3 regions of the Paenibacillus sp. FSL R5-0914 genome follow, and region 3 is predicted to be linked to each of the others. Evidence: riboswitches for the same ligand, from Rfam matches in the RefSeq annotation. Region 3 holds a riboswitch; each other region holds the start of a gene.
The links. A riboswitch is a leader RNA that binds a small molecule or an ion and turns the genes downstream of it on or off. The one in region 3 is predicted to bind cyclic di-GMP.

Region 1 (10,707 bases), on a different contig from region 3:
CGCCTTCGTAGTGTTTGCAAACCTATTGCCAGCTGGCTTGCAAATGTCATCTCTTTTCCCGAAAAAATTCACTGTAAAGACTGCAGGTGTCTTAACAGCCGTTGTTGGAACTTTGATTTTGCCATGGAAGCTTGTAGAAAGTACAACGACCTTATTCTACTTCTATAGCTTTATTGGGTCCATCTTTGGTCCAATTGCGGGCATTATGCTTTCAAGCTTCTTTATTCATCGGAAAAGAGTATTAAATCTTGATAATATCTATGTCCCAGCAGGCAGCAATGGTGAATATAAGAATGGTTACAATCCTGTTGCGATGGCTGTTCTAGCAGTCAGCTTCATCCTTCCTATGTCAGGTGCATTTCTTAAGGGTATCCCCTTCCTAGTTAGGATGAATGATTTTGCTTTCTTTAGTGGCTTAATTGTTTCTTTTGTTCTATACACCATCTTTAGCAAAACACTAAAATCATCCCAATTAAACTAGAGGAGGAATTTTGAAATGGATTACATGAAATTGGCCGTAGATGCAACGATCGAGGGTATGAACAAGAAATTTGGAGGCCCGTTTGGTGCAACGATTGTCCGAGGCGATGAGGTGATTGCAGCGGTTAGCAATACAATGATGAGAGACACGGATCCTTCCGCACATGCGGAAATGGTAGCTATCCGAGAAGCTTGCAAAAAGCTAGACACGATGGACTTATCGGATTGTGTAATTTATGCCACATGTGAACCGTGTCCGATGTGTATGGGCGCTATTATTTGGTCAGGTGTTAAAGAAGTTCATTATTGCAGCACAAGAGATGATGCGAAAGAGCACGGCTTCTCTGACATTCACCTTCGCGAATATTTTGTGGGTCATGATGAGAGTGTTGTTAATATGATTAAAGTGGAAGCTAGAGAAGATTGCGATCATTTATGGACGCATTTCCACGAATTAAACAAGAAATAATTCATGCGGTCTACTATATTTTCCGGCACTATTTTAGTGCCGGATTTTCCTGTTCTTCTACAGATCTACTCAGCAAGATGAAGCTGAAGGAAATCAATCACCTGATGAAGAGCTTTTTGCACAACAGGGTTATCGAAATCTTTTTCAAATACATGCTCTCCGTTTGGAATAGTAATAAGCTTTGCCGGTACTCCTTCTTTCACTAGCGCAGCTCTCATGAATACCGATTGTTCATACGGCACATCTACATCGTTCGTTCCGTGCAGTAACAATGTAGGGGGGAATTCCTTAGTTACATGATGAATAGGACAGAATTTGAGGAGTTCTTCCTTATGTAGAGAAGGATTCAAGCCCGTCACTTCTTCGATCCAACGACCGGATTGTCTTGCATATAAATAGAGAAGAAAACGCTCGTCAACGCTTGCGCTCGTAATGATTTGATCGGACACTGTACCTTTTGCAATCCCCATGGAGACGATATCCTTTTCACAATAGAATTTACTTGGTTCGAGTGCCCATGGAGCGCTAATATCGCCATATCCATAGAAGGAGACAATCGCACGTGGCTTATGGGTAAACATTCCTGTGCTTAGTGCAAGGAAACCACCTGCTGAGCTTCCCACTACAGCGATCCTCGAGGGGTCAATGGAGAATTGTTTTGGTCCTTCCTTTTCTAACCAAAGAAGGCTATCTTGGACATCTTCAAGGATGTCAGATAGGGTGGACCTAGGGGCTAATCTATAGTCAATCGAAAATAGCGCAAAGCCATTATTAGTGTAAAGTTGTATCATTTCCTCGGATAGATCTTCTCGATCACCCCAAAGTAGACCGCCTCCGTGAATGTACACAATAGCAGGGGCTTGGGGACGGTTTGTTTCATAAAAATCAGCTTTAATTGTAAATGAGTCATTTTCTTTAAAAATAATGGTCTTCTTCATAGCTATCCATTACACCTCATCAAGTAAGTAATTTTTAAAGACTAGCACTACCTCTATTGTATATCATTCACGAATTTTGATGAAACCATAATCATGAATACCCAGGATTGGAGATATTAGCATGGATAGAAAGAGAAGATATCAGGCTTTATTTGATAATATTAATCAATATAACTCGGGTGAGAAGGGCATCACTAGAATTGCCTATACAAATGAAGAGCAGACATGTACGAGTGCTTTTATGCGGATGTGCAAGGCTGAAAATTTAGATATTCGGATGGATCATTGCGGAAATGTGATTGCTAGAAGAAGTGGGAAGATAGAAGGGCTCCCACCCGTTGTAATGGGCTCTCACTTGGATACGGTATATCAAGGTGGGAAGTACGATGGTGTAGTAGGTGTAACGGCTGCTTTGGAAGTGATCAAACGTCTAAACGAAAAAGGGATTGAAACGGATCATCCCATCGAAATTATTTCATTTGCCTGTGAAGAATCTTCGCGTTTTGGTATTTCAACAGTAGGCAGCAAAATAATGTCAGGGTTATTTCAGAAGGAGAAATATAGATCTTTGAAGGACAAAGACGGTATTACAATGGAAAAGGCATTTTCGCTATGTGCACTGGATTATAACAGTATTGATCAGGCGAGTAGAGAGAATGAAGAATTAAAAGCGTTTTTTGAATTACATATTGAGCAAGGTCCTGTCTTAATAAACAATAATAAAAGAATTGGAATTGTGACTGGAATTGCTGCACCCGTGAGGCTTCATATTCAAATATCAGGGAAGGCATCCCACTCTGGAACGACACCTATGAATATGAGAAAAGATGCTTTTCTGGGTGCCTCAGAAATAGCACTTGCGCTTGAGAAAGCAGCCAAACTCGAACAAGAATTTGGAACGGTTGCGACGCTAGGGGTGATAGATATCTTGAATGGCGCTATGAACGTGGTTCCGGGAGAAGTGGAAATTAAAATTGATATCAGATCTACTTCAGTGGCATCCAGGCAACGTGTGTTAGATCATTTATATCAGACAATAGCCTCAGTACAAGAGAGCAGACAACTTGAAATTGCGAGTACGGAAATCATCTCCGAGGAACCTGTCTTATTATCGGATGAGATCACTCATGCTCTAGAATCCATTTGTGAAGAGAAGGGGATATCGAGTCAACGGATGATCAGTGGTGCAGGGCATGATGCCATGAACATGAACAAACTTTGCCCAGTAGGGCTTATCTTTGTTCCCTCCGTTGATGGACTTAGTCATCACCCCAATGAATATACGGATTTAGATGATATCATTATGGGGATTGATATTCTAGAAGAAGCTGTTCTTCGTTATGCGTTTGTAAGGCAAACATAGTTCGTGTTGAGAAATAAGCCCAATGTGACATATTTAAATGTTACATTGGGCTTTAGTATCTAATTTTATAATTGTTCGCAGAATTGTTGCTTTACATTAATGAATATTATATTAAAGTTAACATTGATATTTGTGAAAATTTTCCCATGGAAAAATTAAAATTCACTACGGAAATAGGTCTTTTGGAAGCAACCTATTATTAATAGAGTATTTATGACTAATAATAGTGAAAACAGAATATTGGTAAACCTATTGAAAAGTAGGGACACAAAGCCATAGGGTCTAAATCTACATATAGATATGACAGCCGGTTGCATGCAGTTGGAGTTTCTTGATCTTATTTTTTGATGCATATGCAGCCGTTATCATTCTGATAGCGGCTTTTTTTAATTCGTTTTCTAATAAAAACGTAATAAATCGGAAAAAGGATGATAGTACATGGATCAAACACAACCACTGAGAGTATGGAGAATGATAGGCCTCGTCATAATGGCAACGTTGATATTTTGGGGGTGCTCTTACTATTTCATAAAATGGACTGCTAACTCTTATGAGCAAGAAGCGGTTGCTGCTACATCAGAAGCTACGATACATGCGAGTAGATCGATTGGAAATATGATACAGGGTGGATTAGATTCATTAGATGGAATTGCTGATTCTATTTCGGAAATCAATTATATGGATTGGGATAAGACCAAAAAATATCTGCATCACTTTGATAAAAAATATAATTTTATTCGAATTAGCATCAACAGCCCAGATGGTAAAGCTTACGCATCAGATGGGACGATGTTTGATGTATCAGATGAAGTAGGATTCCAAAAAGCTCTTCAGGGTATTAGCAGTATTTCTGATCCATTCTTAGATAAGATCTCTAATAAAGAAATTATCACGATCAATAGTCCACTTAAGTTTAAAGGTGAAGTGAAGGGTGCTTTATCTGCCAGCAAATATACACAGGATCTTTATGATGCTCTTGCAGTTTCCTTCTTTAAAGGTCATGGTTATTCTCAAATCATTGATCAAAAGGGACAAGTCATTATCAAATCGAAGAATCTCGAAGAGGATAAGTCCATTGATAACATATTCGAAAGTATAAGTATTGATTCTAGAAATAAGAAACAACTGCAAATCTTTAAAGAGAACATAACCGCAAAAAAATCTGGAGTAGGAATATTTTGGATTAACGGAGATAGCAAAATGGTTGGCTATTCTGGCATCCAGGGGGTTGAGGACTGGTATATTCTCTCCGTGATACCGAAAGATGTGATCATGGCCAAAGCGTCTCAAATGAGTCAGGCGACTTTTTTATTATGTGTAATCATGTTTGTCTTATTATTGATCATATTTGTTAACATTCTATTAAATAAGAGCAAAATTAGGAAACAGATGGAGAGGATTGCCTTTGAGGATGAGTTAACACATCTTCCTAGAACGAATAAATTTGTTATAGATGCTCAGTATTTACTTAAAGAGAAACCGAATACAAAGTTTGCTGTGTTGCAATTTGATATTGAACAATTTAAATACATAAATGAAATTGTCGGTTTTCATGAAGGAAATAGCATTTTGATTCAAGTGGCTAATAGCTTAACAGCAAACACATTAGACGAGGATGTCATTGGACGCTTAGGGGGTGATCGTTTTATTCTTTTCACTTCGTATGACAATAAGGCGGAATTATTCATCCGTATACAAGTACTTACTGAACAAATGAGCGACTATACGTTTGGAAATGAAGAAGGTTTTAGGCTAGTGATTAATTGTGGAATTTACTGTATAGATGATCGTCAGAGCGATATCCTCACATGTATTGACCGAGCAGGAATCGCTTGTAAGTCCATTAAAGGTGGATACAAGAGCTCATGCACTTTCTTTGACGAACAATTGCTATTGCAGATACACGAAGAGCAAGACATCGTAAGAAAGATGGATGCTGCCATGACAAATGGTGAATTTATAGTATATTTACAACCGAAAATGGATCTGCGAGTGAACAGTTTTCATGGCGCTGAGGCATTGGTTCGATGGAATGATCCTCAGAAGGGACTTATATCTCCTGCAGTATTTATCCCCATATTTGAGAGGAATCGCTTTATCGTGAAATTAGATTTAATGGTGTTTAAATCAGTATGTATCATGTTGAGTAAATGGATCCAGGAAGGAATCCAGCCACTTCCGATTTCAGTGAATATATCGCTTATAACCCTATATCATAATGATTTCCTGCTCCATTTGACGAATATTATTAACAGGTACCAGGTACCTGCTAGATTGATAGAGTTAGAGCTGACCGAGTCTATTGTATTCCAAAATTTAGAGTTTGTTAGAGATATTTTGTTGGAGTTGAAACGTAAAGGATTTTCCATTGCTATCGATGATTTTGGGACAGGTTATAGTTCCTTAAATGTATTGCAATATTTCCCTGCTGATGTCATTAAGTTAGACAGGGCTTTTCTGATGAGTAAGTCAAATGATGAGACAGGGAAGATAGTAATTGCCAGTATGGTCAAGCTAGCTAGGGATTTAAATATGAAAGTTGTGGCAGAGGGAGTTGAGACAGAGGCGCAAATTGATTTTTTGAAACAAATAGATTGTGAAATCGCTCAAGGTTATTATTTCGCGAAACCAATGCCAGTAGCAGAATATGAAAGCTTAATTAAAAGTACATAGGGAGTGCAAAGCATGAGGAAAATGAGAAATTGGACTATCGTAGGCAAAATTACTGTTACAAATTCAATATTATTGTTGGGTGCTCTGATCATTGCGATCGTTGGTAGTGTGTATTTCAGCAATATGTATGCGAACTCTAGAAGTATGTATAAGAACGATCTTACGTCAGTTTATGCACTTGGGAAATTCGAATCTAATAATCATGAAATAGTAACCTTAACGAATAAGATGATCGCTAGTCATGATCCAAGCGAACTTCAAGAGAGTTATCAGAAAGTTGTTGAGCTTCAAGCTGAAAACAATGAAATCTTGAATAAGTATGAAGAAACACGTTCCCTCCCAAACGAAAAGGAGATTTATGCTGAAGTTTTATCATTAACGAAACAGTATAGGCAAATTCAGCTTCCAATGCTTGAACAGATGCTAAATACCCCTACATATGATCCTGCTGAAGATATCATCTCTGATCTTGAAGCGTTAAATATGAAACGAAATGAAGACCTTGGAAAATTAGTTGAAATGAACTTAGGAAGTGCCCAATATGCAGATGTTCAGAATAAGAAGCTATTTCAAAAAGGACTTACGGTCAATATCATTGTTGCTTTTCTCGTTATCCTGATTTCAATCGGTTCATATTTGTCCTTGAGAAGATATTTCTCACGAGCAGTAACCATTATCCTGAACTTTTCAGAGGCGTTTGGTCGAGGAGATCTGACTCAAAGAGCTAAGTTTGATGCTGAAGATGAATTTGGTCGAATCGTGAAGTCGCTTAATCATTCGGCAGAGCAAGTACAAACCATCGTAACTAGTGCTTCTTCCTCAGCACAAGAGTTAGGTGCACTTAGCGAAGAATTATCTGCAACAGTTGAGGAAGTAAATGCTACAATGGATCAAATTTATAATTCCTCGCAAGAGGTTGCTTCTGGAAGTGAATCTTTAAGTGCTACAACAGAAGAAGTAAATGCAACAGTACAAGAGATTATCTCCAATGCAGATCTGCTAAGTGATAAGGCGGGAGTCGCACTAAATACCTCCGAAGAAATTCTGGTACAGGCAGCTTCCGCGAAGGAAAAGGCTGTAGCATCGATTCAATATGCGACAAGTTTGTATGCTGAGAAACAGAATTCCATTATGCACGCGATCGAGGCAGGGAAAGTTGTTAATGAAGTAAGAGAGATAGCTGGGTACATTTCAGAGATTGCAGCCCAAACGAATCTATTGTCCTTGAATGCTTCCATTGAAGCAGCAAGAGCTGGGGATGAGGGAAGAGGATTCGCTGTAGTTGCTAATGAAGTACGCAAACTTGCTCTACAGTCGGAGGAGTCGGTGGGGAAGATTCAGAAAATGACACTGCTAGTGGAAGATGCTTTTGAGAATGTGTCCTTTCAATCACAAGCGCTGCTGGATTTTATCGATTCGACGGTGATAAGTGATTATGAGAGTTTCGAGCAAGTAAGTATGCAATATAAAAATGATGCCGATATGTTTCATGAGATCACAGGTGAAATGGTATCTTCAATGCACGGACTGAAGCTATCAATGGCAGAGGTAGATCAAGCAATGACGAATGTTGCCGCAGTATCTCAACAGTCTGCGGACAATGTAAGTGGCATTCGAAATCACATTTCAGATACATTACAAGCGTTTGAAGATGTGGCTGCTTCTTCTGAGCACCAGGCGAATATTGCGGAAATGATGAATGAGACGGTTGGTAAATTTGTGATCGAGTAAGCACCAAAACAAAACAGCCTTGTTCAGGATATCTATTTACATACTGAACAAGGCTGTTATCTTTTATAGTGTTTTGTTGACAACAACAAAGGAGTGTGTTAAATTTATCTTAAGTTAAAGATAATTAATGTAAAGATAATTTGTGAGATACATGTAATCGAATGTTGGAAAGATATTTTTTTTGGTGGATATCTTAACATTAAGATAATTCAATTAATCTTTCTTGATCTAGGGAATTATATTACAAAATCAAACTAAACTTTAGGAGTGTATAATCATGAGAAATTTAAAAGGGATTCACCACGTAACAGCCATCACAAGCAGCGCAGAGAAAAACTACGAGTTTTTTACTTACGTATTGGGAATGCGTCTAGTGAAGAAAACCGTCAATCAAGACGATATCCAAACGTATCACTTGTTTTTTGCAGATGATAAGGGCAGTGCCGGAACGGATATGACGTTCTTTGACTTTCCTAACATTCCTAAAGGTGTACACGGAACCAATGAGATCGCCAAGACATCCTTCCGAGTACCAACTGATGCTGCATTAGACTACTGGGTAAAACGTTTTGATCGCTTGGATGTGAAGCATACCGGAATTAAAGAGCAGTTTGGCAAAAAGACTTTATCCTTCGTAGATTTTGATGATCAACAATATCAACTTATCTCCGATGAATTTAATGAAGGGGTCGCATCAGGTACACCATGGCAAAAAGGACCAATTCCTTTAGAGTTTGCGATCACTGGTTTGGGACCGATCTTTGTACGTATAGCTGACTTCAGCTATTTTAAAGAAATGTTGGAAAGAGTCATGCTGTTTAAAGAAATCAGTCAGGAAGATGCTTATCATTTGTTTGAAGTCGGCGAAGGCGGAAACGGGGCGCAAATTATTGTTGAGCATAACGAGGACTTACCGAATTCACGCCAAGGTTTTGGTACGGTTCACCATGCGGCTTTCCGAGTAGAAGACCGTGCGATGCTGGATGAGTGGACTAAGCATTTTGAAGACTTTGGATTCCGTACTTCAGGTTATGTGGATCGTCATTTCTTCGAGTCGCTGTATACACGTGTTGCTCCACAAATCCTGTTTGAGCTTGCAACAGATGGACCTGGATTTATGGGAGACGAGGAATACGAAACGGTTGGAGAAAAGCTTTCATTGCCACCATTCTTAGAACCTAAACGTGAGCAAATTGAGAAGTTAGTACGCCCTATTGATACCGTTAGAAGCACGATCGATTTCGTGAAAGAGTGAAGAAGGAGCTGGGGAGATTGATTTCGATTGATCCGAAGCAAAATAGTGAGCGGGAAAATTATAAGTTATTAATTGGTACTGTTATTCCTAGGCCCATTGCTTTTGTAACTACACAATCAGAAGATGGCATTTTGAACGGTGCGCCGTTTAGCTATTTTAATATCGTCTCGTCTAATCCTCCGATGGTTTCACTGTCTATTCAAAGACCAGCGGGACGATTAAAAGATACAGCCCGTAATATCTATAACAATCATCAGTTTGTTGTGCATATTGTAGATGATGAGAATGTTGGAAAAATCAATCAAACCGCTGCCTCATTGCCAAGAGCAGAAAGTGAAATTGAACTTGCCAATCTTACACCGGTCCCAAGTAAAAATATAGCTGTACCTGGTGTATTGGAAGCAAAGGTTCGAATGGAATGTAAGCTTGTACAAGCGATACCTCTAGGAGCAGAAGAACCTGGGAGTGATTTGTTCATCGGCGAAATTGTTCAGTTTCATATCGATGAATCGATTTATCAGGAGGGGCGGATTGACCCTAGAGCCTTAAATGCAGTAAGTCGTTTAGCGGGAGCTAATTACGCTACGATTGGTGAGATTTTTGAAATTGAGAGACCGGAATAATAAACTAAGACCTGTTCGTAAGCGATGAAGCCTACCGAACAGGTCTTTTTGTGGGCTAATTATAGTTCATCAGCTATGCCAAGCAAACCGTAAGGTTTTCTCTCGAAGTTTATCTGGACTGATCGTTCCAGATATGTTATATTGCCATTACAGGAGGTGTTACTCATGGCAAGGACAAGAGAGTTTAACGAGGATCAAGCACTACATCAAGCGATGCTGTTGTTTTGGAAAAAGGGTTATGAGGCAACAAGCATACCGGACTTGCTGCAGGTTATGGGCATTAGCCGATCTAGTCTTTACGATACTTTTTCTGACAAGCAAACGTTGTACATTGCCGCACTGGAACATTACAAAAAGGTAAGCTTCAATAGACAGGTCATTCTTGAACAGGCGTCAAGCGTTAGAGCAGGGATTCAACAATTTTTTGAGCAACATATTACTTCAGCGTACGATACGAGCCTACCCGGCGGGTGTTTTGTAACGAATGCAGCTACAACACTAGAGTCGCGGGATGAAAAAATAAATGAATTGATAAAGACTAGTTTTTTGAATTTAGAACAGGCTTTTTGCGAGCTTTTGGAAAAAGGCCGACAATCAGGCGAACTTGATAAAACCACTGATGTCAAAGCGTGGTCTTATTTATTGCTGAATTTACATCAAAGCATAAATATTATGGCAAAAGCAGATCAAGATCAGCAGCGTGCCAAAGAGATGATAAGCTTTGTAATTGCAGGAATATAAATTTTTTTTGGTTATTCCGGAACGATCGTTCCGTTATTGTAAATCATCCTTAATGCGGAGAAGAGACTTATGAAAATATCATTTATCGGGCTTGGGAAAATGGGCTTTCCAATGGCCCAAAATTTGTTGAAAGCTGGTAATGAATTAATCGTTTTTAATCGTACTCGTGAAAAAGCGCAACCCCTAATAGATCAAGGAGCGCATTATGCCGAGACACCATTGGAGGCAGCACAAAAGAGCGATATGGTCATAACCATGCTTTCTGACGATGCCGCTTTGGAGGAGATTGTTGAGGGCCCAAATGGAATTTTGAATGGATTATCAGAAAAAGGAATTCACATATCTGCCAGTACAATCAGTGTAGATCTGGCTCGGAAATTATCCGCGGCGCATGCGGAGAGAAAGCAATACTTTGTGTCTGCCACAGTGCTGGG
Region 2 (10,707 bases), 740 kb from region 3:
TTGCGCTTACGACACCAAGAATGTATTCATCTTCAGCGGTAGCCTTGCGGATCATCTCTCCTTCGCCATGGAAAGTTACGAAATATCCGACGTCAATCGGAAGTCCGTCAGAAGTCTCGAACATTTCTGCATAATCCGCAGCTGCAGGAGATATCACTGCACCATCGAGAAACAGATTTCCGGTCGATCCTTGAAGCACAGCGGCATTAAGCGTTGGACCGACAACTAGGCCGTTGGCCAGATGCCAGGATAAGGGGAACCGGGTAGCCCCGTTCGTGCCCATGATATGTGACCCGAAATGGTTCGCCACATTGTTTAATCCTTCGACATGAGATAAATCAGCAACAGAGATATTCTGCTGGCCTTCAACGTGTGAGACGGCACCACCTGCTGTATTGTTGCTTCCTTCCACGTGAGATATATTTCCGTTGGCTGTATTTAATTGTCCTTCGGCATGCGAAATGGGACCGCTGGCAACATTAATCGCCCCTTCAGCATGGGTCATGTTATTGGTGGCTCGGGTTCGAAAGCCTTCCGCATGTGAATTTAGTCCCGATGCTTCAGTACCTTGGCCTTCGGCATGGGAAGATGGACCACTCGCGATCGAGTCCATCCCCTCCGCATGGGCGGAATCGTTCGCCGCCCGAGTGCGACGACCTTCCGCATGAGAGGCGGATCCGATAGCGGTGGTCGAATTACCCTCGGCATGTGAACCGAAACCATCAGCAATACTCCCAATCCCTTCTGCATGCGCGGCGCTATCGTTTGCCTGAGTGCTAAAGCCTTCCGCATGGGCAGCGGTTTTGGTAGCGGCGGTGAAGTTGCCTTCAGCATGTGAACCGACACCGCTGGCAATACTCTCAATCCCTTCTGCATGCGCGGCGTCCTCGCTTGCCTCGGTTAAAAAGCCTTCCGCATGGGCGGCGCCTCCGGTAGCGGTGGTTCTGCTGCCCTCGGCATGTGAACCGATACCGCTGGCAATACTCTCAATCCCTTCCGCATGGGCGGCGTTCTCATTTGCCTGGGTTTCCTTTCCTTCGGCATGGGAGGATGGACCTCTTGCGATCGAGAGTGTGCCCTCGGCATGGGCGGCATCGTTCGCTGCCTGAGTGCGATAGCCTTCCGCATGAGAGGCGGATCCGGTAGCGGCGGTCGAGTTGCCCTCGGCATGGGCGGTATCAATACCGGAAAATGTATTGAATCCTTCACTGTGCGATGCTGGACCGTTCGCCTGAGTTTGTATACCCTCCGCATGGGCTGAAGCACCTCGTGCGATGGTCAGCGACCCTTCCACATGAGAAGCTTCGTTTACTGCCTGAGTGCGGAAGCCCTCGGCATGAGCGGCGCCGCCGATAGCTACAGTAGAGCTTCCTTCCGCATGAGAAGCCGGACCGTATGCGGAAGTATCTGCTCCTTCTGTATGTGACAGGTGACCATTTGCCTGAGTGAGTAAGCCTTCGGCATGGGAAGCAAACCCTCTTGATATAGTCAATGTTCCTTCAGTGTGGGAAGTATCGCCGACAGCCTGCGTTCTAAAGCCTTCTGCGTGTGACGCCACTCCCGTTGCTGCAGTTGAATTGCCTTCAGCTGTTGAACAGGGAGCGTAAGCATTTGTATTACAACCGTTTGACATGTTCCATCTCCTCTCCTTGGATACATCACTATATTATGGATGAAATAGTTTCTAAGAAAGGGACATACTGCTAAATTTTTATATATACGCAATAGTTTGATAGAATGAATATCATTCCACCATTTCTTCTACCATCATGAGGAACTTTACAAAACCTTATAGAACCTTATAATGAGCAACAAAACTGTACCATACAGAACTTTGTAGAATATGCTGGGGGAACACTCGTAATGCGTAGTCCGGGGGCAATTCCATTCACCGGCATTCTTACAATGCTTATACAGCCGGTATTCCGGGAATTCGGAGACCGCGCTTTTCTGTATCTTCTGGATGGATTGAAGGGATGGGTATGATGCGATGTTTAACGATACGACAGCCTTGGGCAAAGTTGATTGCTCTTGGTGAAAAACAATTCGAAGCTCGGTCAAGGAGATTAGCCTACCGTGGAGCGTCGGGGATTCATGCCAGATGAGTATAGATAAGAAAATATGGGAACAGGAACCGTTCAAATCGATATTGGCGAAGCATGGTCATACAGCGAATAATTTGCCGACAGGAGCTATTATTGCGACAGGTCAGCTCACGGGGTGTTATGAGGTTCCACCGGTACTGGACCTGAGGGAATGGATAAGGGGAACGAATATGATTTTGGTGACTATAGTGATGGCCGCTTTGCTTGGAAACTTGAGAATGATCTTTCGCTGAGTTATCCTATCCCGGCTAAAGGTAGATTAAGCTTATGGGAGCATCCGGATCTAGCCTAAGCGACGAATTGAAGTTTTTTAATGTAATTTTCATGTGAGCATCATCTTATTTTCAGGTTCAAGGTATATATTGAAGACACCAAACACCCCCCAGTGTTTTGTGGTATAAATCTCTCAGGTCTTGCCAACTCCCATGGTAAGGCCTATTTTTTTGTTCGCTAATTAAATGGGGGAGGGGGGCAGCTTCTTCGCTACTTCACTTAATCTGATACTGCTCTTCATAGCTCTTAAAAGATGAAATATCCAGACCGAGATATCTGCGCATATGAATGGCAGCTTGGGCAGCGACAATGTCGTTTAACAGCAGCATTCGTTCATGGTAGCCACGACATATAAATTTGGCTTCTATCCCCGTGTTAAGTCTGTTCTGCTCATAAACCTTGATTCCCCGTTTTCTCATCTCCGAACGAACATCTCTTAGATCTGTTGTAGCAACTGCTGCGGCTGTTTCAAGAACCTCCAGATAGGGGGTGGGTGTTCGTAAATGTGCAGATAGAATGGCGGAGTCCCGTTCGAAAGCTGATAAAATCATCGGAAGCAATAAATAAGATTTCACCAGCATGTTGTCCCTGCTTTCAGCTCTATTCATGAATCTCATCACCTCTAATGGGAACGTATATTCGTATTCTACCCCGATATTCCAAAAATAATCAATGGTATTTCTAAACAGCTAGTCCAATGTGATTGAATTCACAACTAAATTAGAAAGAATAAAATATATTAAAATTGTAATAATAAAAAATAATGCTTCAGACTTATATAAAGGGAGAATTAGGATGAATGAGGAAGGAAGTCTCCGCCGTGGAATGGTATTTGGTTTGATTCTAAGTATTCCATTATGGATATCGATATTAGGTTGGATAAAGTTACTTTAAAATTAAAGGGAAACCTTTGTGTGAAGCGCCTTTAGGCGCTTTTTTTTGTGCTTGCTTACGCGTATGAATATCAAAAGGAATTGATTGACAATTGTGGGGATGGAGCGCTAAACTATTATTAGTTCAAAAGTATTAAAAGTCATAGACGATTATTTAATAGGATGCTTAAAATGCTAGTTCTAATCTGCAAGTCAATACATATATTATCATGATAATAGCAAACCGCCTGAAAGGGTGGGACGCAAAGTCCAGGAGTCTAAAGTGTCTTAAATGCGCTATGACCGTCCGACTGCCATGAGAAGGGAATTCCACTTCTTTTTTGGCGGTCTTTTTTGTTGTTAGGTCCTTTAGAGTTTCTGGTAATTATTCTGATTGAATATAAATCATAGATTTAGGAGGTGTGCTTTTTGAAAAGAAGAATGAAACCGCTGCTAGCACTAATATTAGCGGGGATTTTGACAGTAGGTAGTGGTCTTTCTGGAGGTCATTTGGTAAATGCGGCTGGGGAGGTGCTTCCCTATACTCCTACACCTGTGTTAGGTATTGCAGGGAATTTTAATACTTTTATTTTTGGCGATTTCAAACAATCTAATGATCAGGTTCATGGGCGCCTTGCGGCCAAAGGTAATATTACTTTGCAGAATTACGGCGTATCCAAGGATAATCCAGGTGGAGATGTTCTTATTGCTGGTAATGACATCAGTTTTACTAATGGGACTGTTCATGGAGCATCCGTTTATGGTGGTGTTTTTTCCAGCAACGGTGTAGATCTTAAAGAACCAGCGAGAAAAGGGACTCCTATTGATTTTGATGCTGAAGAGCAATTTCTTATTGGACGTTCTAATGAATTCTCTTCGCTTGCTACAATAGGAACTTTCAAAAAGGAATATGGGAAAATAACGATTGATGCTCCGGAACCATTTAACGTTCTTAATCTTAGTGCTGCCGATTTCGCTGGTGCTAATGGCTTACAGTTTAATATTGCAAATAGCGCCACAGTTATCATTAACGTTAGCGGAAGTTCAGTTAACATTCCAAGCTTTCAAATCTGGGGAGGTAGCCCTAACAAGGTATTATTTAATTTTTATGAAGCTAGCACTGTTGATATTGGAAGTTTAACAATAGAAGGAACTATCCTAGCTCCGCTTGCAAAAGTAACTTATAATTCCGGTGAACTGCATGGGACGCTGATTGCAAAGGGATTTGCTGGTGGGGTGCAGATGCATTGGTATCCATATGGAGGGGAAGAACCACCTCCGACACCAACGCCGACCGTGACACCAACACCGACGCCGACCGTGACACCAACACCGACGCCGACCGTGACACCAACACCAACGCCGATCGTGACGCCAACACCAACGCCGACCGTGACGCCAACACCAACGCCGACCGTGACGCCAACACCAACGCCGACCGTGACGCCAACACCAACGCCGATCGTGACGCCAACACCAACGCCGACCGTGACGCCAACACCGACGCCGACCGTGACGCCAACACCAACGCCGATCGTGACGCCAACACCAACGCCGACCGTGACGCCAACACCAACGCCGATCGTGACGCCAACACCAACGCCGATCGTGACGCCAACACCAACGCCGACCGTGACGCCAACATCAACGCCGATCGTGACACCAACACCAACGCCGACCGTGACGCCAACACCAACTCCGTCGCCGGAAGTAACGCCAACACCGACACCGTCGTCGGAAGTGACGCCAACACCGACACCGTCGTCAGAAGTAACGCCAACATCTGAGCCTCCGGTGTTCCCGACACCAACACCATCATTTGTAATTGGCACTGTCGTTGTTAATGATGATCCTGTGCCGCTGGGCCCTGTAGCTTCGTCGACTCCAGCACCAGTACCAACATCAACACCAACACCGTCGAGCAACACAGAGGTACTTGTTGATGAGGAGGAGATTCCATTAGGACCAGTATTGACAGTAACACCAACGCCGTCACCAGAGGATATTGCTGTAGTGGATGATACAATCCCGCTAGGTAATCCACCTGTGGATGAACTTCCAAAAACGGGAGAATCAAGTTCAGTCCCTTATTATGTAACTGGTCTAGGTTTTGCACTTATTGGATTACTAATGAGAAATAGATTCTCGAGCAAGAAATAATAAACGGTGATTGTAGCTTGAATACAAGTTATGCCGTGAAGAATAGTAAAGCCGCTTTCGGGACATATTCCGATGGCGGTTTTCTTTTGTTGTGATTGTTATATTTTGGCGCATTCTAAGTAGATGTTATACTGATTTACAACGGATATGAGGAAAGGACGGGGAAGATGAATTGGTATGGTTCTTCATTAGCGCTGTCATCGTCATAGGAGCTCTGATCTATGCGGGCTTTTTCTTTTATGGAATTGCTATTAAACGAGCACCGAAGGAATTCCTGAGTAATAATCGTGATTTGAAGGTTGATCCCCCGGTTGCCGGGGCTTCTTGGGGTGAGGGGAAGGATTGGATCTCCAGTCAGAGCTTTGAGAATGTGGAGATTACATCTGAGGACGGGCTACAACTAAGAGGGTACTTGCTCCTTTCGGATCGTGCTGAAGGTCGTACGGCGATTCTAGCTCATGGTTATTCTGGAAAAGGGAAGGATATGGGGGCGTACGCCAAAATCTATTACGAGAGACTGGGCTTTAATATCCTGATTCCCGATGCCAGGGGACATGGGGAAAGCGCTGGGAATTATATTGGTTTTGGATGGCATGAGCGCAAGGATTATTTGCAGTGGATTGAATATATAATAGAAAAGACTGGGCCCAGTGCTCAAGTTGTGCTTCATGGGGTATCTATGGGTGGTGCTACAGTGCTAATGACCTCAGGTGAAAATCTCCCGCCGCAGGTCAAAGCTATTGTCTCGGACTGTGCTTACAGCTCAGTTAAAGCACAATTAGCCTACCAACTACGGCGTATGTATCGCTTGCCAAGTTTCCCTTTTATTCAAAGTGCGAGTCTAATTACTCGTTTGAAAGCAGGGTATGGTTTTAGTGAAGCGTCTGCCTTGAAACAGGTGAGGAAGGCGAAGGTGCCGATTCTTTTTATTCATGGGGATGCCGATAATTTTGTACCATATAGTATGATGAATGAATTGTATGAGGCATGTCAGAGTCCCAAAGAGAAGTTCGTAGTGCCACAAGCAGGGCATGGGTTAGCTTATGATATGGATAAGACGGGGTATATAAACGTAGTAACAGCTTTTGTGAATCAGTATGTAAATTAGATGCCCTGAACGTAGACAGCGCCCGATATCCGCTAGGTAGCGGTTATCGGGCGCCTATATTTTTCCACACATGGCATGTGTCCTTATGTAAGGTTCGTACAGCCATGCTTTTTCGTTATATTCATCCCCCGCCGTTCGTGAGTAACGGGTGTCTTAATTCCTTGTTATTTCCAGCAGCCGTGTGGCGAGAATAATCCTTCCAATACGACAAAAGCCCTACCTCTCTTTTGCCCTTGCGGCTCCATTGACCGCGCCAGTGTGAATCGGAATGCTATATTTCGAATTTAGTCTCATAAAAAGGAAAGTTTCTGCAAGAAAACATGAAGCCTCTGTGTCCAAATTGCCGAAGTGTAAAATAGTCGGCCTGACATCTTCTTGATGGGGATATACAATATATCGAAAACAAATACGATATAAATATAACACAGTATTGTTTAAAAGGCAAATATAATAATGAATTCCAAGATAAGGGTTGTTTGATTTGGAAGGGGAACAAGCAGAGCAAGAGAGAGCGTTTGATTTGAATATATCGTATGCTGGATTATTTGTGGATTAATTCGGAAAAGCTAGAAAGCCAGAGTAAATGGGGCTGTGGGGGTTATTTTGCGTGCCTATTTTGTGAACTGGCCTCTAAAACTTACATTAAACCCCAACATTGATTGAAGGATTGAGGGTAGACCGTTATAATTAATAAGTCTGGATTTTAATTAAAAAATAAGGGAGATTTTTATGAAACGCGCAGATGTGTGGTTGATTTCCATCGTGTTGATTGCTGCGCTCGCTTTTCTCGCACCGAGATGGTTTTCGGACAATGATGATAAAGGTGGGGCCGGTAAAAATCTCGTAGCCAATGTAACGGTGGACGGCGAGTTATTTAAAACGGTAAAGCTTACAAAAGAAGAACAAACCATTGAGGTTCGTACCGAACGTGGCTATAACCTCTTGAAGGTGCATGATTACGGGATTGAAATGTACGATGCCGACTGCCCGGATCAAGTATGCCTAGGTTTTGGTTTTATTACCCTGCCCAAACAGACGATTGTCTGTCTACCGCATAGAGTATTAGTGGAAATCACAAGTGCGTCGGGGGAGGATGATATAGATGCCTATGTCCAGTAGTGAATCTGCAACAGCTTTAAAAAGAACGGTAATTATTGCGATTTTCGCCGCAGTGGCAGTAGTGCTTAGTCTAATAGAAGCGCAGATTCCGTTGTCAGGAATGGGACTGGTGCCGGGTGCTAAACTAGGATTAGCTAACATTATGATTTTGACTTGTATTTACTTTTTACGTGGACGGGACGCATTCCTGCTTGTCATCCTCAAAACGTTGCTTACTGCATTTTTGCTAGGTACTTTTTCAAGCTTACTATTCAGTTTATTCGGTTCGCTGTTTAGCTTTGTTGTAATGTTCGTGTTAATGCTGATTAGTGGCAAAGGCAAGAGTATAAGCTTGATCGGCATTAGTATAGCTGGTGGGATTGCACATAATATCGGTCAGCTGCTGGCAGCTTCTATGGTATTCTCATCCCTTAGTATTTTTTATTATCTTCCCATGCTGCTAATCACTGGAGTAGTAACAGGAATTGCCGTGGGCTATGCAGTCCGTTATTTGGTGGCTTCATTGTCAAAAATATCGTTGTTTGAAGAGTTTTTGGACTGATTAGTCACATCAGCGGAAGGATGACTAACATGAATGAATCATATGAAGGTCAAGAATTAGAGGGAGAAGGACAAGCTATCATCTCTCTGGATGGGGTATCGTTTGGTTATGATCCTGAGCATCCGATTCTTCAAAATATAACGTTATCTATTTCTCAGGGACAATGGGTTAGCTTGGTTGGTCCCAATGGCTGCGGGAAGTCTACGCTAGTTAAGCTACTAAATGCTTTGCTGCCTAAGAGTGCTGGCGAGATTGTGGTTAGTGGTATGCAACTGAGTGAGGAAACGATCGGAAGCATTCGGCAATGCATCGGTATGGTGTTCCAAAATCCAGATAATCAGTTTATTGGAGCCACTGTAGAGGAAGATATCTTATTCGGCCTGGAAGGGCTTTGTTTGTCGTACGCAGAGATGGCTGAGCGGCTGCACTCTTATACGACGAGGCTGGGAATAAATCATCTGCTGTCCAAACACCCAGGTGAGCTGTCTGGAGGCCAAAAGCAGCGTGTCGCTATCGCCTCCATTCTTGCTATGGAACCAGGCATCGTCATTTTTGACGAGGCCTCTTCTATGTTGGATGAAGGAAGCAGAAATGATCTTCTTGGTATTTTGCAGGATATGCGAGCGGAAGGAAAGTATACGATCCTTATGATTACGCATGATGCAGATGAAATTTTGGCATCGGATCGGGTGCTTGCGCTGCATGGAGGTGGTTTAGCTGCTGATGTTACACCGGCGGAGCTGTTCCGGAACGAGGAGCTTCTGCAAAAATGCCATCTGTGTGAGCCGTATCCTTGGCGTCTTGCACGCGAGCTGCAGAATCATGGCATCCATGTGGATGTTCCCGCCAGTGAAAAGGAGCTTATAGACACGTTATGGCCATAGAATTACAGCAAGTAAGTTATTCCTATGCTGACCGAAGCCTATGGAAGCTGACGGCGCTCCGCGACATTAACCTCAGTGTTCCAACAGGCTCTATGGTTGGTATTGCTGGGGCGACAGGCTCTGGTAAATCGACACTGCTGCAGTTGTTTAACGGGATACTGAAACCAACGGAGGGTACGGTAAAAGTACTCGATGTAACCATCCAGGCGGGGGAGAAATCACCTAAGCTGATGCCGCTGCGCCGTAGAGTCGGATTGGTATTTCAATTTCCAGAGCAGCAAATGTTTGAAGATACGGTCGAAAAGGATCTTATCTTCGGTCCTCTTAACTTTGGCATGAGCCTCGAAGAGGCAAAGGCACGCGCAAGACAGGCCATGTTGGATATGGGGCTGGATCTGGCGCTGCTAGAGCGGAATCCTTTTAAATTGAGCGGTGGGCAAATGCGTAAGGCAGCTATCGCCTCCGTACTAGCTATGGACCCTGAAGTCATCGTTCTGGATGAACCGACGGCTACGCTTGATCCCATCAGCCGTGCAGAACTAATCCACTTGCTGGAGCGTTTATGCCGTGAGCAGGGGAGAACGATCATCGTCGTCACGCATCGGATGGATGAGTTATTGCCTTACGCGGACAACTGGCTTGTCCTTAAAGAGGGCAGTACGGCATTTCAAGGCAGCGTAAAGGCGCTGGCAGATGACCCTTCGATTCTGGAGCAGTGTGGCTTGACGGTTCCGCAGTCCCTTCGTTACTGGCGTGCAGTAGCTGATCGCTTTGGTCTTACGGATGAAGCTCCTCGCTTAACGGCAGAGAGCTTAGCAGAGCTAATCGCTTCGCTGCCATCTGGATCAGGCAACTCTAGCGAGCAGCATGAAGGAAAGAGGGATGGCCATGAATGAGAAGCTAATCATAGGGCGCAGTATTGAGACCGGTTCATGGGTGCATAAGCTAGATGCTCGTGCCAAAATCACCGGAATGCTATTATACGTAGCTGTTATCCTGCTCTCCCGTTCGTGGATGGCTATGGCGCTGCTGGCTATTTTCTCAATAGCGGTTATGGCTTCCACTCGGATTCCGCTTAAATATTTCCTGAAAGCAGCTAAGCCTTTACGGTATTTAATGCTATTTATCTTTATCGTACAGCTGCTGTCTGTGAAGACGGGTGATGCGGTTCTGACGCTTGGTTCGTGGTCTATTTATGAGGGAGGGCTAAGATTAGGCGCATTTTCGGTCATCCGCATGTTCTTTCTGATCACTTTCACGGCGTTACTTACATTCACCACAACGCCGGGTAAGCTGAATCAAGGGCTGGAGGGGATTTTGGCTCCTTTCAAAAAGTTTGGCTTGAAGCCCGACCGTATCACGCTGATGATCAGCATTTCCCTTCGTTTCATTCCTACGATTCTAGATGAGTCGCAGATTATCATGAAAGCGCAGGCCTCACGGGGTGCTGATCTGAAGGAGCTACCTTTAAAGGAAAAGGGACGAATGTTAGTGTCCTTGCTGGTTCCGATTATCGCTAGTGCGTTTAGGCGTGCGCAGGATCTGGTATATTCCATGGAAGCTCGTGGTTTTCGTATGGATGCTCCGCGTAGCCAGTATCACCGCCTAAGGTGGGGCATATTCGATACTATTTTTATTACTATGT
Region 3 (10,707 bases):
CACTTAAATATTTGTCCGCAATGGTAATGACTTGCGTAAGGTCTATTTCGGTCAGACCTTCTGTTGCTTGTTGTAACGCTGCCGAGGCTGCATCTATTTCACTTTGTGTGACAGAAGGATTAGTCAAAGCCGCTTCTGCACTCGAAAGGCTTGCCGTAAATGCCGCAATACTCTCAGCCGTGAAGCCTTCTAGAGAAATTGCTTTTGCCTCTGCAATGGCTTGCTCCAGATCTCCAGTGAATAGGTGATCTCCATTCGCAAAATGTAGTTTGGTTCCTCCCCATGTAGCATGGTCAGATCCGTTGCCATTTCCGCCGTCTGTAACGACTAATTTCAGCTCTTTAGCTCCGTTAATATCCAATTCGATGAACTTCTGCGGATCTCTGGAGCCCATAACCCCACTATCGAATTTCTTCTCTCCATCGACAAACACTTCAAAGCTCACCGAACCGACCGTACCATACATTTGTCGATCTACACCCACATAGGAAGTGAAGTAGTCCGCGTTCTTATCGCTTAGATCGTATACAATCGTCGAGTTAGAGTGTGCTCCAATCCCTCTCTCGTAGGACACTACTTGATTGCTCTTATCTGTTAATCTCAGCGTATTGGCACTAATAGATTTATCCTTCAAAGGTGCCGTATAGCTGTTCTGAGTAGAATTCCAGTCGTAATCCGTCAGATACGTAAAGTCCGTCATGTCTACAACGGCAATGGTTCTAGTCTTCGTGGTCGTATTTCCATCACTATCCGTTACTGTATAAGTAATCGGATACTTTCCAGCTCTGCCCAATTTAACTTGATCTTCACCCGTAACCTTTACTTGAGCCGTCAAGTCACCATCTTCTGAATCCATTGCTGAATAGTCCGCACTTACTGCTATGGCTTGCCCCACTTTGGTGGATACAGATTTAGCTATGGTAAGCTCCGGCGTACTGTTTAGAATCATAAACTTCGCATCAGCGAAATCACCGTGGTCTGAAGCATTTCCGTTGCCGGCATTATCTAATACCAACTTTAATTCACTTACACCCTTCACAGGGATCCGAGCTAATTTAGCTTCCGTGCCAAATTTCATTAGTCCGCTATTATACACTTCTACCCCATCGGCGAAGATTTTGAAGATCACACTAGAATTATTTTGCTCTGGGATATTTCGGTCAACCCCTACATATGTTTCAAAATATTCGAAATTAGCACCCGCCAGATTATACACGATCTCGGAGTTAGCATGCGTTCCTAAACCCTTAGTGAACTCTTTGGTTACGCCATTTACAATTAGTTTAATCGGATTGTTAGAACTTGCCTTATCCTTACGAACAACATTATAATCCGTTCTTGCCGACTGCCAAGCTGTATCACTCAAGTATTTACTAGCGCTATACACAACGATTGTTCTGGTCTGCACAGCTGTATTCCCATCCCGGTCTGTAACTAACAGTTCGACGTTGTAAGTGCCTGTTTTGCTTGAAGTGAAACCATTCGGACTTACCTCAACGGCTCCAATCAAGTTACCATCTTCCTTATCAACGGCTGTAACATCAGTCAAAACATCAAATTCACTGTTCAGCTTAATAAACGTTGTCTCTTCAGGCACTGTGATAGTAGGCTTGCTTGAAGTATTCGTAAACTTCGCATCCGCCCATACCGTATGATCTGAAGCATTGCCGTCTGTAGCATCTGTGGTAACCAGCTTCACTTCGCGCGCACCTGTCACAGGTATTTTCACAAATTCATGCTCTGTCCCTGCTCGGAAAACATCGCTCGCGAATTTCTTCTCTCCATCTACATACACTTCAAAGGTTGCAGAGGATGGCTTTCCTTTCATCGCTTGATCGATCCCGATGTAGCTTTCAAAGAAGTCATAACCTTTACCCTCAATATCATAAACAACTTCAGAGTTCGCATGTACACCGATTCCCTTGGTATAGGTCGCAGCTAACCCTTGTCGAACAAGGGTGATGATTCCACCAGAAACGGCTTTGTCTTTCTTTAATTCACCCCAACCAACAACGACTGACTTGGCATTAAGATCCGAAAGATAAGCATAGTCACTCGTTACCGTAACCAGTGTAGTTTTGGTTTCTGTAACCCCTTCGTTCTTCACTTCATATACCACTTCGTAGTCGCCTTTTTGCGTTACATTAACGGTATTTGCTTTCAGGGTGACATTAGCAGTAATATCGTTTCCTTGATAGTTAGTCGCTTTTACATAGCTCATCGGATCAAAAGCTTGATTAAGCTTTAACGTGATTTGATCTTCAACAGATAACGCTGGCTTGAAGGCTTTAACCTGTACCGGCTTCAGTGGGCTCAGCTTCTTATCATAACCAACGATCTTGTACGTATAATTGATGCTGCTATCTACATTCGTGTCCACGAACTGGTCAGTCCCAGTAAACCCTACTAACTTATCGTCTCTATACACCTCATAACCTAAGAAATCTTTCTTAAGATCCTTATCCATACTGAAGCTTAAGGTGTTCGATTTAGCAGTAGTGTTAGGCGTGATATTAACCTTTATCGCAACATTCTTATCTGCTATTCCTGTTCCCTCATAATGAACCACTGAATTGTTTAAATACCAGAGCTTTTTCGGTGCTGGGTATTTAGCTAACTTCTCTTTCGTTTCAGGATTCACAGTGAAGCCATGTCTGGCAAAATAGCTACTTAAGTCTAACCCCAGCACTTCAGAGGAGAACTCCACCAAATACTGCTGCTTGGAATTGTCGCCGTTCGGAAGGGAGACCTTCCGCTCGCGGTACAGCTTGGTCAGTTCTGTCCAGTAACCCGGATGCGCCAATTCTAACTGCCAATAGGCACCGAGCTGTGCAAATAAGCCCTGCTGATTCATAACCACTTTATTTTCTTCGATTACATATTTATAAATATCACTTTCAAAAGGAATACGAGTATCCATCGAGTCCGCATAGACTGACATCAGCATAGACACCATATTATTGGTTACTTCACCATATTCTCGTTCACCCATCGCCAAGCGATGCCCTATTTCATGATTCAATCCCCAGCCTGGATAGACTTTGTTAAAATCACCTAACATCGTCCCTACGGTCCCAATTTGTATCCCTGTATGATCTCCCGCTGCATACATCGCACCATAAGGCTGCATCAATCGGATGTTCTCACGAATTAGCTTCGCATCATGAATCACACTACTGCCATCCAAGCCATAGAAGTCAAAGATCGTCTTCATCCAAGTATCATAGCCGGTGACGGTACCCAGCGGATCATTTTCTTGCGTAATAAACTTGTTATAAGCTTCTGTCGCAGTTCCTGTGAAAATAACATGATCGCTGACCATTTCCACCACATCGATGAGCTCGCGATCTTGAACATTCGGATGCGCTGCCTTATCTTCATCTAATTTTTGTTTATAGGTGGTTAAGAAGGCTTTAAATTGTTCAGGATCTGTAGTCTTGGTCATCATAGGGATCTTGGTAAGCCCCTCGAACCGGATCATAGGTGCTTTACCTTGTTCCTCTGCTGTATATGGATTGACGATATACACTGTACCGCCTTTAGTCACTTCATGTGCATAATAACTATTCGTAGCAAATTCAGGAACGGTTATAATGTTCTTACCTGGACGCAATTGCACACCTCTAGCCCAAACATTCCAAGCCGCCTCTTGTTGAGAAAAGACTAAAGAAGGTAGTTTATCGCTCGAAGCTGCGTCCACATAAACGTTGATTGTATCTCCAGGCATTGCAACGAGACCTGTAGGCTGGTTGTTCGTACCGAAACCAATTCTCAGATTTTCCTGCGCATGCTTTTTCATATCTCCACGTTGTTCCGCCTCAATGATGGTGCCTTCGGTTTGAACTTCACCATTCACTAGCTTCTTAGCTAAATCCAAAGAATCTTTCAGGATTGGATAGAGCGGATGTACTTTTGCCGCTTCTTCTAATTCGTTGATTGCTTCGACGCTATTATAAGCAGGAACAACCGCACTCATCGTGCCATCTGTGAAAATACCATTTACAGCTTCACTTACTTTATCCTCTGTATAAAATCTAAATTCAGCTGCAAAGGGTCTGTTGATATTGGCTTTTGTGAACTTGAATTTCAATCTTTTAAACTTCGTAGGTTCGAATTTAAACTCCAGAAAATCATTCGTACTAGTCGCGGTTCCGCTAGATACGAGCTGGAAGGTTTCTCCCTTACTTGTTTCTGATGCATAAATTTCAAAAGCCTCTGGGAAGCCTTTACGATTATCTCTAGCCAGAAAAGCCAATCTATCTAGTACTTTCGCTTGCGCTAATTCAAACACGACTTCATTCGTGAAGCTGTCATCATTGTTTTTGTTCGTTTCCCAGTGTGTATTCGGCTGGTCATCGAGCATGTATTCCGGTTTCGTACCTGGATAGCTCCCACCGTTCACCGTTACTTTTGATACATTAGAGTTAGGCATTCTATAAGCTTCGCTATAGGCATTTTCATATGCTGTACCATAGCCTTTTAGCTTCGAAACCTTAGCCGCTGTTGCCTCTATTTGATGATTCTCCAGCAGTACTTTTGCATTCTCTATATCTGCTTGAAACTGCGCGTACAGTGGATGTGTCTGCACTTCTTGTTCTAAAGCCGTTAATTTCCCCACCGTATTAAATGCTGCGCTAACTTGACTCAAGGTATCATCTGTAAATAAATTTTTCATTTTAGCGGATACGGTATCTTCTTTGTAAAAAGAAAACTCAGCCGCACTCGCCCAATCTTGGTTAGCTTTTTTGAAGACAAATTTAAGTCTCTTGAAGGCTGTGGGTGCAAACTGAATCTCTACTACGTCACCTGCTCCGCCTTTATATTCTCCAGAGGATACTAGCGTATAATCGCCTGCATCCGTAGTTGAACCATAAATATCAAATTCCTGAGCAAACCCCTTCCCCTTTGCACTGGATTGTCTTGCAGCATATACGATTCTATTTAATTCAGTGGACTCATTGAAAACAAAGACAACCTCATTCGTAAACGTTGAACTGTTCGGTTTGCCCGTTTCCCAATGCGTACTCATATCGCCATCCATAGCCTTAGCTATAGGTGAACCTGAGTAGTTGCCACCGTTATTGGTAATGGATTTAATATTCGCAGGATTCATTCTAAAAACATCATTATAAGCGCTTAGGATAGCCTTGCCGTACAGATCAAACGGAATAACTGACGCATTGCTGAATAGGTCAGCCTTGCTTTGTACTACAGTGTTCACTACACTTACCTTGCTTACATCACTTGCTAAAACATAACCTGCCTCACTCGAAAAACTAGCTAACATGGCTGCCGATGTAGCGATCGCAATCATTTTTTTCATCTTTTCTACCCCCCAGATGTAATATGAATCTCTTCCGTGCCTAAAAATAGGCACAAAAAAAACTACCCCAAAAGAGTAGCTTGATTGCGTATAAAGTCGCATAAAAACTAAGACTTAATTTTTATTAAACTTTAACAAAAAGCGTAATACACTCTTTGGCAGCTGGCTGACAATAGTTATGATAACCTTAGTCCCTATAGCTTTGCGTCCCTACATTTCCATAGGTTTGCCTATGAAGTTTCGAATACATTACAAAGAGTAACATAACGCTACATCTGATCGCATGATTAATTGGTATGAAATCCGAATAGGTAATTGCAATTACTTTTTCTATCGTGATAGATATTCTTTATCGACTATCCCGGAAGAGAGAGGAACCTTTAGGACTGGAGGTCTACTTAACTCCCCGCACCAAACAAACGCCGGAACCAATTCCACACATCGCCCGTGATGGGAATTAACCCGAAGCCATGCTCGCCAACTGCGATTAGACCATATGCCCATTGGCCAATAGCTACTGCTCCCCCAGCAATCCGTCCTATGGCTACCGCCCCAAATGCCGTATCACCTATGGCGACAGCTCCCAACGCTTTTTCGGCTATCGCGATCGCGCCTACAGCCACTCCTGCAATGGCAATCGCTCCAGCTGCGAAGCCAAGCCAGCTAATTGCTATCGCTCCAAGGGCTAACCACATTCCTAGTGATATTGCACCCACGGATAGAACCCCTACGCTTATCGCACCTATGGAAATCAAGCCTACAGCTACATCTCCAATAGCAATTAATCCAACAGCTGTCTTCACTTGTGGCTTGCTTCCGTGACCATACCCCTGACCTGAGTATCGACCCAAATTGCTGCGAATACTTACCACCGGAAATGATGGAGACGGCCATTGATAATCAATTTCTCGTCCACCTAACCCTCTAGAATCCGCCCAGTGTGTGATGTACTTATGCCATTTCATATCCATCCCGTCCCCCTTCTCAATTACCTTAATTATACAACCCCGGGGGTTGGCTGTACTCAGACTCTGACCTGAAATTCATCTCATCCTCTAGACGGAGTTATACTCATTAGGATCACTGTTTGGGAATCGGATCAGGCTTTCCAAATAAATATCCCTGAAACAACTGATAACCACTCTGCTTAAGCCATTCAAAGTCCTCTCTAAACTCCACACCTTCTGCTAAAGGAACGGATTGGATTTCTAAAGCTTTTTCTAAAAATTGTTTAGCTATTTCCTGTTTGTTCAGATCGCTGGACACACCCTGAACATATTTCATATCCAGCTTCATGTAATGGGGTTTAAGCTCCAATAACATCTCGATCGTGCTGAAGCCCTCGCCAACATCATCTAAAGCGTATTCAAATCCCCGATCCTTGTAATATGTCAAAATAGCTTTCAAATGAGCGAGATCATCCACTTTCTCCGTCTCAACAACTTCAAAGACAAAAAGAGAGGGATCGACGCCTAATTGATTGGCCAGTTCAACGGTTGATCTTAAGCAGAACTCTGGCGCGTAGATCGACGTTGGGATAAAATTAATAAACGTTTTTTTATTTAAGGGTGCAGCATATTTTACAGCAGTCATTCTACATAACCGGTCTAAAGCATATAAACGCCCACGATTCCGTGCCGCCGCAAAAACCTCATTAGGATAGATAAGGGACCCATCTTCTTTTTTAAATCTGGATAGGAGCTCGTATGCAAAAATCTCTTCCCGTACGTTCACAATCGGTTGGAAGTGACAAGTAACTAAGCCCTTAGTTATAACCTCATCAATCCACTCCATATCAAGCACAGTGGGTAATTCGGATAGAGGTCTCCATGTTTGGTCATCTATACGGAATTCAAACTGCTCCGACTCCATATGGTCATTACAGAAATCTAGAAAATCCCGCACCCCAGCCTCCTTAATCGTAATCACATTTTCTTCTACCTTATGTATCGTATTACTTCTACTCAAGTGATGAATAACCTCCGGTAAAATCCTTAGATTAAGCTCACCATGAGCCTTGATTTCAAAATTCAGCTCTCTTACTACACAATGATTACATGCCACATTCATAACCCCTTTAATAATCAATTCTCTGAAAAAGATCCCGGAACTGCTCTTCTCAATCGAAATCCGTATACTCTAGTAAATACGTCGGGTCTAACACGGTGATCTGCTGATGTTGAATATCAATAATCTTTTGCTCTTGCAGATCTTTAAGCACAAGGGTAGCCGTCTCCCTGAGCGTTCCGATCATATCCGCGAACTGCTGATGGGTCAGTCGAAGATCAATCCTCTGTTTGCCTTGCTCCTCTACTCCGAATCTTTGGTGTAGTCTTCTTAGTGTAAATATCGCACGCGCTCTCGCATCATGAAATTTCATTTCATGTAATAACCGATTCGATAAAAATAAACGGTCCATTTGCAGCAGCATCAATTGTTCCTTAATCAATGGATAATCGGCAAGCATCTGCTCAAAAGGCTCACGTTTAATCTCAAATAATACTGTATCGTTCATAGCCACCGCGGATAACACTCTTACATTAGAGGGATGAATCACTTCCAGATCACCAAAGAAATCCCCTTTTCCAAAAAGATCTACGGTATGCTCTTTCCCCTTCGTAGTAGCGTACACCCTAATAATTCCCGAATAGATAACATAGGCGTGATCTCCCGGATCTGATTCTGCAAACACCAGAGTACCTTTGGAATAGGCCCTATAAGTGAACAGTCTTGAGACCGCCTCGATCTCCTTCGAGGGTAAACCCTGAAAGAAGCGAATGCCAGTCCAAAAAGAAGCTTCCATCTCATTATTCCTTTCTAAAACACACCATAGTTTTGTATGCCAACATACAGATAATAAATCATCATCCTGTTATATTCTATCGTAACGATGCCAAAACCAATAACAAAGGAGAACCTTCCATGAGATATAATTTTGACGGAAAAGGACTTACAGAAACGCCAGAGATCGTGTTTGAGAGCAATCCTCTACTAGAACTGAGCATGTACAACAACCATATTAAAGAGATTCCCGATCAACTCTTCCTTCATGATGAATTAGAGGTACTAAATTATGCAGGTAATGACATCGAGCGGTTATCCGAGAATATCGGTCGTTTAGTTCACTTAAGAATGTTGGATTTAGGCCATAATCGACTAAAGGTGTTGCCGGAAAGCATAGGAGGACTACGGGGGTTGGATTCTTTTCTATACCTAAGTAATAATCAGTTCGAACAGCTGCCGGAGCATCTTTGTAATCTCCAGAAACTCAAGTATCTGAACGTAACAGATAATCATCTCAAGCAATTACCTACCCGTATAGGCGAAATGAGCAGTCTAATTGAATTGCGGCTGTATTATAATCAGCTAGAACGTCTACCTGATTCGATCACACAAATTAAAGGGTTAAGAGAGATTCATCTTTACGGTAATCAACTGGTCGTATTGCCAGAGCATTTGGGTGCTTTAGAAGAACTGCGGATACTCGATATGAGTGATAATCGAATCACTGAACTGCCCTCATCCATCGGTAAACTAAGCAAGTTAAGAAGACTTAACCTTCGAAAAAATAAACTGAATAAGCTGCCTGAGGAGATAGGTCAATTGAGCAGCCTTGTTGAGCTTGATTTAAGAGATAATAACCTGCAAGAAATCCCGAATTCCCTTTTACAGCTTGAACGATTAGAGAAACTGGATCTAAGATGGAATCACAACTTAAAAAAAATAGACATTTTAGAGGAATTAGAGCAAAGAGGATGTATCGTTTATAAATAACAAAAAAGCCCCCTGTTAAAGAAGCTTTTCATTCAAATCTATGCTATGCGTGACGCGGTTTCTCCCCTGTTCTTTAGAGGCATAGAGCGCTTGATCAGCTTTTTGCAGAAGGGTGGTTTCTGAATCAGCTGGAATAAATGTAGCTATACCAATACTCACCGTAATCCGGCCCATTTCCCAAGTTGAATACGCGATAGATTGCCGTAAATTCTCAGCTATAGTCTTTGACTCCGAGATGTCTGTATTAGGTAAAAGAAGTATGAATTCCTCACCGCCATATCTAACCGCCATATCCTCTTTATGAGATTGCAGTTTCAAGATACTCGCAATTTTCTCCAGCACATAGTCACCTGTCTGATGCCCATAGGTGTCGTTCACTTTTTTAAAATGATCAATATCTATAATACACAGCGAAAATGCTGCTTGAACTTGGCCATACCCTGCAATCTGCTCTTCCAGCTTCTCTTGAAGAAACCTTCTATTCTTCAGCCCAGTCAGCTTATCTGTATTAGATAATTCTACTAAAACGGCATTCATCTCCAGCAATTCAGCTTGCTTTTGCTCGATTTCCAGGTGAATTTGTTTGAGCTTTGCCAGCGCCTGATCTTTTTCCCAATAAGCCTCTTCTATTTGCTTCTTCGCAGATCGTAACTCTAGCTCATAATCAATACGTTTGCCCATCTGCACTAAAATACAATCAATGACCTCTACACCTTCACACTCAAGGCGTCTGCCATTTAACAAGTAAGGGACGGCTTGTCCCTTGCTGTCCTTCAAATTGATAAATAGCTCTTCTACATGTCCATTTAGATTAATAAAAGGATAGAAGTATGAATGAAAAATAAGCTTGTTTGCCGTAGACATGATAGATTCAAAATGCTTATGCACCAAATCAACCTGCTTATACCCCATACGGTCCAAGAACGTCTGATTTACATCCTTGATTATTCCTTCATGGGTAATAGAAACATAGCCACAAGGCGCATATCTTAATCGGTCATCCATGATCTAAATATCCTTTCAACACAGCATAATCTCATCTAGCTTACGTAAGATATTCATTAATTAAAGTGATGGTCTCCTCAGGATGGCTTATATGCGGGTAATGCCCTTTAGCCTCCATTAACCGGAAGGTGCTATTATTCAAGTGTTTATGTAGATATTCTCCAGCCGCTATAGGTACGATACTGTCATCCGAGCATTGTAGAATAAGTGTAGGGATTGTAGCCTTAGGTAGATCTCCTCTATGATCTGAAAAGAACGTAACTTCTGCAAATTCCCTTGCAATAACAGGATCTGCCGAGATAAAGCTGCGCTCCAGCTCTTTCGTTAACATTGGGTCAGGGTTGTTCATAGCAAGAGGTGCCATAAAGCTAGCCCAGCCAGCAAAATTCATCTCCATCATCTCCAGAAGCTCGGTAATATCGCTCTTCTCGAAGCCTCCGAAATAAGTATCCCCCTCATTTAAATAACATGAAGAAGGACCAATCATAATCATTTTATCAAAATAATCCGGCCGCTCAATCGAAGCAAGCATCCCGATCATAGAACTAATCGAATGACCTATAAAAATAATATCTTTGAGTTCCAACGTTTCGATGATATCCAAT

Region 1: another riboswitch for cyclic di-GMP. It lies ahead of MKX60_RS24550 (bifunctional diguanylate cyclase/phosphodiesterase); the one in region 3 lies ahead of MKX60_RS04745 (NPCBM/NEW2 domain-containing protein).
Region 2: another riboswitch for cyclic di-GMP. It lies ahead of MKX60_RS01495 (choice-of-anchor A family protein); the one in region 3 lies ahead of MKX60_RS04745 (NPCBM/NEW2 domain-containing protein).

What each region holds. Positions count from the first base shown of each region.
Region 1 covers NZ_JBBORH010000003.1:276,777-287,483, forward strand. The annotation lists gene MKX60_RS24530 (cytosine permease) at 1-481, shown strand, start outside; gene MKX60_RS24535 (nucleoside deaminase) at 497-949, shown strand; gene MKX60_RS24540 (alpha/beta hydrolase) at 1,015-1,887, opposite strand; gene MKX60_RS24545 (Zn-dependent hydrolase) at 2,009-3,250, shown strand; cyclic di-GMP riboswitch class I at 3,483-3,569, shown strand; gene MKX60_RS24550 (bifunctional diguanylate cyclase/phosphodiesterase) at 3,689-5,923, shown strand; gene MKX60_RS24555 (methyl-accepting chemotaxis protein) at 5,936-7,654, shown strand; gene MKX60_RS24560 (ring-cleaving dioxygenase) at 7,932-8,909, shown strand; gene MKX60_RS24565 (flavin reductase family protein) at 8,927-9,532, shown strand; gene MKX60_RS24570 (TetR/AcrR family transcriptional regulator) at 9,698-10,273, shown strand; gene MKX60_RS24575 (NAD(P)-dependent oxidoreductase) at 10,343-10,707, shown strand, end outside.
Region 2 covers NZ_JBBORH010000001.1:347,246-357,952, reverse strand. The annotation lists gene MKX60_RS01515 (peptidase G2 autoproteolytic cleavage domain-containing protein) at 1-1,633, opposite strand, end outside; gene MKX60_RS01510 (hypothetical protein) at 1,864-1,986, shown strand; gene MKX60_RS01505 (hypothetical protein) at 2,102-2,338, shown strand; gene MKX60_RS01500 (hypothetical protein) at 2,594-2,986, opposite strand; cyclic di-GMP riboswitch class I at 3,479-3,569, shown strand; gene MKX60_RS01495 (choice-of-anchor A family protein) at 3,680-5,410, shown strand; gene MKX60_RS01490 (alpha/beta hydrolase) at 5,583-6,518, shown strand; gene MKX60_RS01485 (NusG domain II-containing protein) at 7,248-7,637, shown strand; gene MKX60_RS01480 (Gx transporter family protein) at 7,621-8,178, shown strand; gene MKX60_RS01475 (ATP-binding cassette domain-containing protein) at 8,208-9,062, shown strand; gene MKX60_RS01470 (ATP-binding cassette domain-containing protein) at 9,053-9,958, shown strand; gene MKX60_RS01465 (energy-coupling factor transporter transmembrane component T family protein) at 9,951-10,707, shown strand, end outside.
Region 3 covers NZ_JBBORH010000001.1:1,083,555-1,094,261, reverse strand. The annotation lists gene MKX60_RS04745 (NPCBM/NEW2 domain-containing protein) at 1-5,323, opposite strand, end outside; cyclic di-GMP riboswitch class I at 5,478-5,564, opposite strand; gene MKX60_RS04740 (hypothetical protein) at 5,722-6,294, opposite strand; gene MKX60_RS04735 (EAL domain-containing protein) at 6,404-7,291, opposite strand; gene MKX60_RS04730 (Crp/Fnr family transcriptional regulator) at 7,443-8,126, opposite strand; gene MKX60_RS04725 (leucine-rich repeat domain-containing protein) at 8,246-9,097, shown strand; gene MKX60_RS04720 (sensor domain-containing diguanylate cyclase) at 9,113-10,102, opposite strand; gene MKX60_RS04715 (alpha/beta fold hydrolase) at 10,143-10,707, opposite strand, start outside.